2 regions of the Paenibacillus sp. FSL R5-0928 genome follow, and region 1 is predicted to be linked to the other one. Evidence: predicted binding sites of a transcription regulator. Region 1 holds the regulator's gene; the other holds the start of a gene.
What was found. Region 1 encodes Rex, which represses fermentation and respiration genes when NADH is low (regulators of the CRP and FNR family bind a similar motif). Its sites were predicted from a motif close to TTGTGAAATATTTCACAA; they were not measured.

Region 1 (5,318 bases):
CATACCCCCAATGTCGCAGGTTTGCGCGGCAAAATAATAAATTTGCTTTCTTTTCCATTACTCAAGCTTACATAGACATTATTGTCGTCAATTTCTGTTGAGGCTATCACATTTTTATATTGCGGATATTGCGCTTTGAGTCCATCAAGTTCTGTGGGTATAAGTGTATATTTACGGCTCTCCATGGCTTCAGCTACAGAGAACATCGCTTTATCCCAGTATTCATCCAGCAGTTCACTGGAGTTCTGTTCTACATCAAGTTTCAGTGTACGTCCATCAATCATCGATTTTCCTTCTTTAGAGACGTACTGAACCAGTTCACGTAATTTCGTGCCTGGCTGGAGATCAAGTTTCAAAGTGACCTCATTGCGGTTAATACTGATATGAGAATCATTGACGCCCTCATATTGAGATACAATCTTCTGAAGTGGTTCCTGCATTGCAAACTGACGATACAAAAAGAAGCCACCAAACAATAGAGTAGCCGACAGTAGAGACGTTATCAGCACAGGTACAAGACGTAATTTCAAGAAACGTCCTCCTCTCAAAGATGACAAAATATAAAGCTCAGTATAATAATTTATAGCTACTTGAGAGCTCATCAGAGAGACTGAAGTCTCTTATTGCTGTTCTAATTACAAGTAGTAGTATATCACAGGTGTATATACTAATTTCAAAATAAATGTGAATATATTTAAAATTTAATTTTTTAAATATTTCCATCAATACCAAATATATTCCTCGTTTTCGACAAAATCGGCCTTGATTTTTAATCAATCGGCCTATTTTTGTATGTGAATTTAAGAGAATATTCGGTGATAACCACCCATTCAGTATATCACTTAGTATATCACTTTTGTACATCAAATAAATGTAAACAAGCGAACTTATAATAAGTTCGCTTGTTTACATTGCCACCCTTAATTTCCTTATGTTCGGCTTAACTTTTAGGTAAACTGTAACCTTCACCCATTCGGGACCCATCCGAAAACCGATAAAATTGATAATAATACCGACCGCTCTGTTTATAAAAAAGCTGCCAAGCATACTCTCCGTTATATACTCCCGGCAGCAAGCGTTCAATCGTTATGTCCGGAAGATCAGCTTTGATAATGCCGCGTATTTGGGCTTCTGAGGTTCCTTTACTTAGTTCCTCAGCAAACACTGCGTCGTCGCCTTCAGCATATTTTCCATCTACCGTAAAGCGGACCCAGACCATAAGAGCAGTCCCGGCTTCATTTTTTCCTGTTAAAACCCAGTACACTGCATTTTCATCCCAAACCGATTTTTGTGCTTTGGTTACCTCTGTTAGACCCGCTCTGGTTTTGGCAACATCCTTGGCGATATCCCGCTCGTTCCATTGATCTTTCATAATATAGGCATAGAACTGGATAAGTCCAAACCCCAGGAGCAGAATCAGAACTGACCCCAGGAGGATCCATTTTTTCCTTTTCTTCAAGGTACAGCTCCCTTTCTAGTAATATATCTTTTTTGATTATATAACACACCCGCGTGTTTATCCAAAATTTCATAATTTTCTAGCTTTCCCAGCCTTTAAAATGTACAAAAGGCCGCAACTTTTGCTAAAAGCAAAAAGTCGCAGCCTATTATTTATTCGTTATTATCCAGACTTAACGCTTCAATAAACCTTCGAAGGCTTCTTGCGCTTTACGCCGGATAGCTTCCTCATCCAGGGTTAAGCATTGTCCATGCTTGATGACCTGTTTACCATTCACCCACACATGCTCAACATCCTTAGCGCTAGCAGAGTAAACTGCATGAGACAACAGATCTGTGTGTGGCAGCAAATGCGGCTGATCTATATCAATTGCAATGAAATCAGCTTTCATCCCAACAGCAAGTCTACCTACATTATTTAAAAAGATGGACTGGGCGCCATATTCTGTAGCCATACGTAGAGCTTCTGGAGCTGGAACAGCCGTTGGATCACCGCTGACACCCTTATGAATGAGAGCTGCAAGCCGCATCTCTTCAAACATATCCAAGTTATTGTTGCTTGCCGCGCCATCCGTGCCAAGAGACACCTTCACACCAGCTTTTAGAAGATCAGTAACCCGAGCCACTCCGCTAGCCAGCTTCAAATTACTGCCCGGATTATGAGAGACACCCACATTATGGCGAGCCAAGATCTCAATCTCTTCATCATTTAAATGAACACCATGTGCAACTATCGAGGGACGTGTGAACATTCCAAGCTTCTCTAAGTGAGCTACAGGACGCAACCCGTAATCCGCCACATTTTGTTCCACTTCACGTTTCGTTTCGGACATATGCGTATGCATCGGTAAATCCAGATCATGCGCTGCCTGCACGAACTTAACCAGGAAGTCCGGAGGGCAAGTATAAGGGGCGTGCGGCGAGATCATAGTAGTAATTCTACCGTCCGCCTTTCCATGCCAGTTACGGGCAAAAGAAATCGCTTCCGCAAGCTTGTGATTCTGTACATCCTCTGGACATAACCCGATCACACCACGCATCAATACGGAACGGATACCTGATAACTCAGCTACCTCAGCTACTCGGTCCATATGATCATACATATCGAGGAAGGTCGTAGTTCCACCCTTCAGCATTTCCAATACAGATAAGGAGGTTCCCCAGTATACATCATCACCGGTGAACTTTTCCTCCATCGGCCACATTTTCTCCTGAAGCCACACTTGTAGCGCTAAATCATCTCCATATCCACGCAGCAAAGACATCGCCGCATGACCATGTGTGTTTACAAGTCCAGGCATGAACAGCAGACGACTGCCATCAACCACTTGCACTCCAGCTTCCATCTGAGGCTCTTCTTTTCCTATGTAAGTGATTAAATCATCTTCAATAGTCATATATCCACTCAGAACCGGCTCATCCGTTCCCGGAGTCAGAAAATACCCGCCCTTAATTATCGTTTTATTGCTGTTCATGTTCGCTTTCTTCCTTTCCATCCCGCAAGTAATAAGCAAGACTTTGCAGATCAGTTGTAAAATCAGCTGCATGCACCCGGATATTCGGTGGTGTCTTCAGAATCACAGGGGCAAAGTTCAAAATCGCTTCAATCCCAGAAGAAATGAGAATATCTGCTACATTTTGAGCTTCTGAATCAGGTACGGTAATAATGGCAATGCGAATACCTTGCTCACGAATCGTGCTGCCTAGTTCATCCATTGGTTGCACAGTAAGGGAGTTGATCTTACGTCCAACCTTAGGAGCGTACGAATCAAATATAGCGGTGATTTTCATTGTATCTTTAAGATATGCATTGTAATTAGACAAGGCATGTCCGAGATTACCTGCCCCTACTAAAGCTACATTAAGCTGTTGATCCAGCTTCAGAATATGACGGATTTTCTCAATAAGATACGTTACATCATAGCCGATACCTTTTCTGCCGAAGTCACCAAAATACGCTAAATCCTTACGAATCTGTGCGGGATTAAGATCCAGCTTTTGTCCAAGTTCCTGAGAGGAAACTGTTAATATTTCGCGATTCTGGAGATCATTCAAAAAACGCAAATACACAGGTAGTCTGCGAACAACGGCTTCTGATATTTTATCCGATTTCATATTTTTCCTCCTAAAAATAGTAATGTTCTTGTGAAAATCCATATTCAAACGTATACCTCTCCTTATTAAGGGCGGTACTGTAACTTACCGCCCTTAAGGATAAGGAGGAGCTAAACTGAAGACGAGCATTTTAAGAAGCGCCGCCATCCTCTAGCCATTCCGCTATGCGGGGGACCATTTGATCAGTCAGCATATGCTCCATTTTGGGACCAGGCAATGAATAAAGGAAATACTTCCCGTAATGAGATTCAATAACCCTTGTATCATAAACAATAACTATTCCGCGATCCTGCGCCGTGCGAACCAGTCTTCCGAATCCCTGCTTAAAACGAATAACCGCTTGAGGAACAGACAATTTCATGAACGGATTCTTCTTCTGAGCCTGCAATAACTCCGACTTCGCTTCCGCCAACGGGTGATTCGGCGGTTGAAACGGAAGTCTCACGATGGCCAGGCAAGTCAGTGCTTCACCTGGAATATCTACACCTTCCCAGAAGCTGCTCGTCCCCAGCAGAACGGATGCTGCACTGTCCTGAAAGCGGCGGATCAGCTTGCTCCGGCTGCCACCTTCCACGCCTTGACCAAGCACCGTAATCTCTTGTGAGGCCAAAGCCTCTTTAAGCGGATCATATACCTGACGCAGCATTTTATAAGAAGTAAACAGAACCAGCATCCGCCCACGTGTTGTTTTGGCAGCTTCTGCTAACGACTGTACGAGTGTATCGACAAATCGAGCATCGCCCACACTGCCCTTCACACTAGGAAAATCACGCGGTATAACTAGCAGCGCCTGCTCGCGATACTTAAAGGGAGAAGGAAGGAGTGAAGTCATTAGACGTCCCTCTTCCGCAGCTTCGTTAAGTCCGAGATTATCAATCATAAACTGAAAAGATTTATCTACAGACAGCGTCGCCGAGGTAAGCACGATGCTTTTTTTCTTATCGAAGAACAACTCTTTAAGCTGGCTGCTAACATCCACAGGGACGGCATACATCTGCAGTGATTTGCTGCGGTAATTTCCATTTGCCTCCAGCCAATATACTACATTATCGTCATTCAGCCCCATAAAGAATCTTACTTGCTCACGTATGGAAGCCAAATCCTTAAATAAACCGCTAATATCAGTAACAAGACTGTCTGCTGAGGATTGGCTTTCCTGGTCACGCATCTCATTAAGCATTTTATCACCCTTACGGATGATGTCGCTTAACGTCAGATTCATAGTGTTCTCAAGCGCAACTAATTCATCCCAATCCTTCGGCTTACGGGCGGGAAGCAAACGCATAACCAGTTGTCCCGCTTCCCCTGCTGCTGCATCACTGCGTTCCGGCAAAAGGCTGAACAGCTTGTCGCTGAGTGCATCCCAGGTTTCTTTGACAGTAAGCAGATCCGGGTAGATCCGATCGATGACTCCGCTCCATTCTGAAGCCTCTTCACTGCCTGACGACTGTAAGATCTGGCGCAGAGCAGGAAGCTGTCCGTTTCGGCTATCTTTATACAGTCGCGATAACGTGTGTGCCACAGTGAAATGCTTCATATGCATGCCAAGATGTTTACCAGCCACATCTTCTAAATGATGTGCTTCATCAATTACAAGATGCTCGTAAGCTGGAAGCAGCTGGTGCCCAGCTTTAACATCTGCGAATAGCTTGGAGTGGTTCGTAATGACCACGTCAGCAATCCCAGCTTCATGCTTGGCCCTATGATAATAGCATTTGCGGAACCAAGGACAGGAACGTCCCAGA
Region 2 (5,318 bases), 1.1 Mb from region 1:
AATGATTGATCAGCAGGCAATTCATGTCTCTTCAGCTTTTCCCTATTCCGGGGAAACTGACGAAAAAGGTGTGACAGGGGAGCTGGTGTATACGAAGCGTGGTGAATATGGCCAGGCCAGTGGAAAAATTGCTGTCATTGAAATTGAGAATTTTAGAAATTTTCCAAGTGGGATCGTTATGAATATGCGGGCTTCATCTCCAATGGACAACCAAATTGCCCCAAATGAAGGCGATCTGGTCCTCACTACAGCTTTAAAAGAAGCTAAATTGGAGCAAGCGACGGAAATGGGCGTAAAAGCTGTTGTTTTAGTCTGGAAAGGGGTATCTGACGATAAGGTTGAAGAGCAATATGTGCCTTTTACCACCGATTATGCAGGAATCCCTGCAATCTGGGTTAATGAAACGGAAGGGAAAAAGGTGATCAGCGCAGCTCAAGAGCATAAAGAAGGTACGGTTATTTTAGAAGCGGAAATACAAAAAGATGCCCCAACAGAATCCTTTTATGTGAAGATTGACGGTAAGAATAAAGACGAAGCGATTATCGTAAATACCCATACGGATGGGATAAATGTAGTGGAGGAGAATGGCGCTGTGGGTATGCTGTCTATGATTCGTTACTTACAGCAGGAGCAGCCGGAACGTACGATGATTTTCGCTTTTGTGACAGGGCATTTTAGATTACCGGAGTTCAAAGGGTCCTCTCAGGCAACTTCCACCTGGATGGAGGGGCATCGAGAGCTCTGGGATGGCAAGAATGGCCATTTAAAAGCTGTAGCTGGAATTACGGTTGAGCATTTAGGCAGCATGGAGTGGAAGGACGATGATACGGGTCACTATGGTCCAACTGGACAAATAAGTACAGAATATACGTATGCAGGCAATGAAATGATGGCAGCCATTTGGCTGAAGGCTATTGAAAAGACAGATAGCACACGTACTGTATTATTGCGTGGACATAACAAGTTTGAGTTTGGAGAGAGTCAGCCCTTATTTGAAGCAGGGATACCGGTGATTGGATTCATTCCAATGCCCGACTATCTGCTCGTGGATAGTGACAACAGAGAGATGGACAAATTTGATGCAAAGCTAATGCATACGCAAATTGTATCGTTGCTGAAAGCGGTCAAGCTAGTGGACGGAACGGAGACGACTAAACTCGGGAAGTCAGATGGGTATTCTTTTTTCTACGGTCGTACTAAATGATAGTGGCAGTTCAAGATTTGTCATGACGAAGATGACATTAGCTTGAATTCAAAAAACACTGATGATTTAAGTCAGTGTTTTTTTGTTGCAAAAAGGGAGTATATTACGGCTTAAAATGAGAAAATTTCGTTTTTTTGTTAGCATCGAAGTAGGAGGAAACTTGTGACATCACATATACGCTAATCAATCAATAGCTCATTCGGGTGCTTTTTGTGTTATTCACTGAGTTGTTAGAAAGATTTGTCCCTTTCTTGAACGTTTAGGGATTAAGAGATGTCGATGATTGAAATACTTAAAATTTAAGATAAGATAACTTTAATTATTAGGCCACGTTATTAATTTGACTGCTCAGTAACAGGTAAATCAGGTTCGCCAACTCTTGCTTTGTGAAATTTTTCTCTTTTTACATAGCAAAGAACGAGGAATGTCATACTAAAACGAACAGGAAACGATGTCGCTGAGCCTTGCTAAACCTGATATTGAATGCAGCCTAATGTTAGCGGGCCTAATCATAAGTATCAACTTAAGACGAAAAATGAACAGAGTTTTGAAGGGAGCAGTAAAGAATGGCAATTGATACGGTGCTATGGAGCAGGCTAGTGACAGGCTTGACTCTCGGGTTCCACGTTATTTTTGCGACGATTGGCGTCGGTATACCGCTAATGATCGCTATAGCAGAGTTCATCGGGATCCGGAAGAAAGACCCCCATTATACACTTATGGCAAAGAGGTGGTCTCGAGGATTTGTCATTTCTGTGGCGGTTGGTGTTGTGACCGGTACAGCGATTTCACTACAGCTGGCCCTGGTATGGCCGAATTTTATGAAACTGGCTGGGAATGTCATTGCACTTCCGTTATTCATGGAGGTGTTCGCGTTCTTTTTCGAGGCTATCTTCCTGGGCATTTATTTGTATACGTGGGATCGGTTCAAAAATCCATATACCCATTGGCTGCTGACGATACCGATTGTCGCCGGGGCAGGCATGTCTGCCGTTTTTATTACGACGGTGAACGGATTCATGAACCAGCCTGAAGGCTTTGTCATGGAAGCAGGCCAATTCACAGCGATTAACCCGGTGCAAGCGATGCTGAATACGGCGACGTTCTCCAAAGTGTTCCATGTATTAAGCTCGGCCTATTTAACAGGAGCTGCCTTGTTAGCCGGGATTGCAGCCTTCGCGATGCTGAGAAAAGGTGTGTCCGCATACCACAAAAAATCTTTAAATCTCATGATGGCGGTCGTTTTACTATTTGGTTTACTGAACACGTTAGCCGGTGATGTGTCCGCCAAGTTTTTGGCCGAGCATCAACCAGAGAAGCTTGCAGCGGCAGAGTGGCATTTTGAGACGAGTAGCAGGGTGGATTTGGTTCTATTGGGATGGCTGAATGCAGAGCATGAAGTTCTAGGGGCTCTTCATCTTCCGAAGCTGCTCAGCTTCCTGGCCTTTGGAGACTTTAATGCAGAGGTGACGGGGCTCGAGGAATTCCCCAAGGAAGAATGGCCACCACTTCTCGTTCATTATCTGTTTGATTTAATGGTCGGAATCGGATTTACTCTGCTCGCGATTTCGTTCCTATATTTTCTGTTTGTGTTCTGGAAAAAGCGTAATGAGCTTAACAAGTGGATGCTTCGCATCATCGCACTGAGCGCCCCCCTCGCTTTTCTGGCTGTTGAGCTGGGCTGGTTTTATGCAGAAGTCGGGAGACAGCCGTGGATTATCCGTGGATATATGCGTGTTGAGGAGGCTGCCACGTCTTCACCGAATGTAAGAATTATATTCTTCGCCTTATTGCTCTTGTACATCGTACTCGGCAGTATGTGTGTAATCGTGCTAAGACGCTTGTTCAACAATAATCCGGCAGAAGCTGAGATGGAGAAATGGATGAAGGATCATCCTAATCATTCTACCGAAAAGGGGGGCACTGAATGATGAGTTACGAATTGATTGGCATCTCGGTGCTCTGGCTGTTTTTGTACGGCTATTTAATTATAGCTTCCATTGATTTCGGAGCGGGCTTCTTCGCCTTTTATGCCCGTTTAACGAAGCAGGATCATCTCATTAATCGTCTGATTTCGCGTTATTTATCACCCGTTTGGGAAATTACAAATGTATTTTTTATCTTTTTCTACATTGGCATCGTCGGTTTTTTTCCGGACACAGCCTATTATTATGGCTCCGCGCTACTTGTTCCGGGAAGCATTGCATTGATTCTTCTTGCGATTCGCGGTTCATTCTATGCTTTTGAAAATTACGGTTCCAAGAAAAACATAGTATATCTTTTTTTGTACGGAGCTACAGGTTTGCTTATTCCAGCATCGTTGTCAGTGGCGCTAACTTTGTCTGAAGGCAGCTTTATCGTGAAGCAGGGGGAGACGGTTTCTCTGGATTACTGGGCGCTGTTCACCAATCCGTTATCGTGGAGTATCGTTGGACTGGCAATTGTGTCCGTTTTGTTCATTAGCGGCTCATTTCTGACATTTTACGCTTCTCGGGCAGAGGATCATTCCGCGTTGAAGCTGATGCGCAACTACGCCCTGTTTTGGAGCACACCGACGATAATCCTCGCACTTACAGCATTTATCTATTTGGGTCAACACAATGAGCGGCATTTTCAAAATATGATGGATTTATGGTGGTTGCTGGCACTTTCCGTTGCTTTCTTCATGATCGCGATGTGGCTATTATATAACGGACGCCGTTACGGATTAGCTTTTATATGCGTCATGTTGCAATTTTTCTGTGCCTTTTTCGCTTATGGAATTGGGCAATACCCTTATATTCTTGATCCGTATATCACGATTCAGAGCAGTGCAACTTCACCGGCAATGGGCTTAGCATTAGTTATTGTGTTTATCGGCGGTCTATGCCTGTTGATCCCATCCCTTATTCTGGTCTTCAGACTCTTCCTGTTTGATGCGGATTATGTAAAAGGGAAAAAATAAAGCTGATTAATCCATTACGGCATGTTTGAGGTTTCCCTACAAGCCTATATATAAAGGAGGTGTGATCTGTGAAGAGGAAATCCAGTCTGATTTCTCAACAAATGTCTTCACAAAGGAAAAACATGGCTCTCCTCGCAATCATTTCGCTCGGGCTTGGTATAGCTATTGTGAGTCAGGCTGGACTGCTTGCTGAAGCAGTCCAACGGATTTTTGTGGAGAGAGCTTCATTTTCATCGGTTATCCTGTTGCTCGGTATACTTCTGGCTATTATGGCTGTACGCACACTATTGTCTTATGGAAACGGTATTGTTGGCTTGCATATGGCAGCTGCTGCCAAGACAAATATGCGCGCAGCCGTGCTGCAAAACTTGACCCATGCTTCCATGCCTTCAACCCTTAGTGGACAGACGGGAGGGAAGGTCAGTATTGCTCTGGATGCTGTGGATGAGGCTGATAGTTATTTCAGTCAATACATGCCGCGTATGATGGAAGCTGCTATCATCCCGGTTCTGATTTTGGTCGTTACATTTATCCAACATGCCAACACGGGGTTCATTCTATTGTTTACTGCTCCGTTCATCCCGCTGTTCATGATTCTGGTAGGGCTGAAAACGAAGAACAAATCCGAAGAAAAATATGCGCAACTCGCTGAGTTTTCAGGGACGTTTCTGGACTCTCTTCAAGGACTGGTGACATTGAAAATATTTGGACGGGCTCACCGTCAGCAACAGGAGATTGAACGCAGTAGCTTGGGTTATCGTGATGCCACGATGGGTATTTTGAAGATTGCGTTTACGAATACATTCATGCTGGAATCAATCGTGATGCTAAGCATTGGTATTGTGGCTCTCGAACTGGCCATCCAGTTGCTTGTTTTCAAAGCTATGACGTTCCACACTGCCTTTTTCGTTTTGCTGCTCGTTCCCGAGTTTTACAACCTGTTAAAGAATACGGGAACAGCCTTTCACAGCGGCCGGACAAGTATGGGTGCGGTTCGTAAGGTGGAACAGATGCTTGAGGAAACGGCAGGGGAGAGCAGGGACGCTAATGGCATTGAAGGAGCATTAACAACCGATGGAATCGACGAGATCGACAGCATAGATAAGGTCGGGGATAGGACCGACAGAATAAGCAAACTGGAACTTGCCCATTCTGGAGACCTTTTAATAC

Region 2: a site for Rex is predicted at 1,589-1,606, ahead of MKZ16_RS16725 (cytochrome ubiquinol oxidase subunit I). Genes of this name have one in related genera too.

The regions. Positions count from the first base shown of each region.
Region 1 is NZ_CP150225.1:4,814,198-4,819,515, forward strand. It holds gene MKZ16_RS21735 (hypothetical protein) at 1-530, opposite strand, end outside; gene MKZ16_RS21740 (DUF5590 domain-containing protein) at 941-1,459, opposite strand; gene MKZ16_RS21745 (amidohydrolase) at 1,632-2,933, opposite strand; gene MKZ16_RS21750 (redox-sensing transcriptional repressor Rex) at 2,920-3,573, opposite strand; gene dinG (ATP-dependent DNA helicase DinG) at 3,704-5,318, opposite strand, start outside.
Region 2 is NZ_CP150225.1:3,731,215-3,736,532, forward strand. It holds gene MKZ16_RS16720 (hypothetical protein) at 1-1,204, shown strand, start outside; gene MKZ16_RS16725 (cytochrome ubiquinol oxidase subunit I) at 1,771-3,135, shown strand; gene MKZ16_RS16730 (cytochrome d ubiquinol oxidase subunit II) at 3,132-4,148, shown strand; gene cydD (thiol reductant ABC exporter subunit CydD) at 4,217-5,318, shown strand, end outside.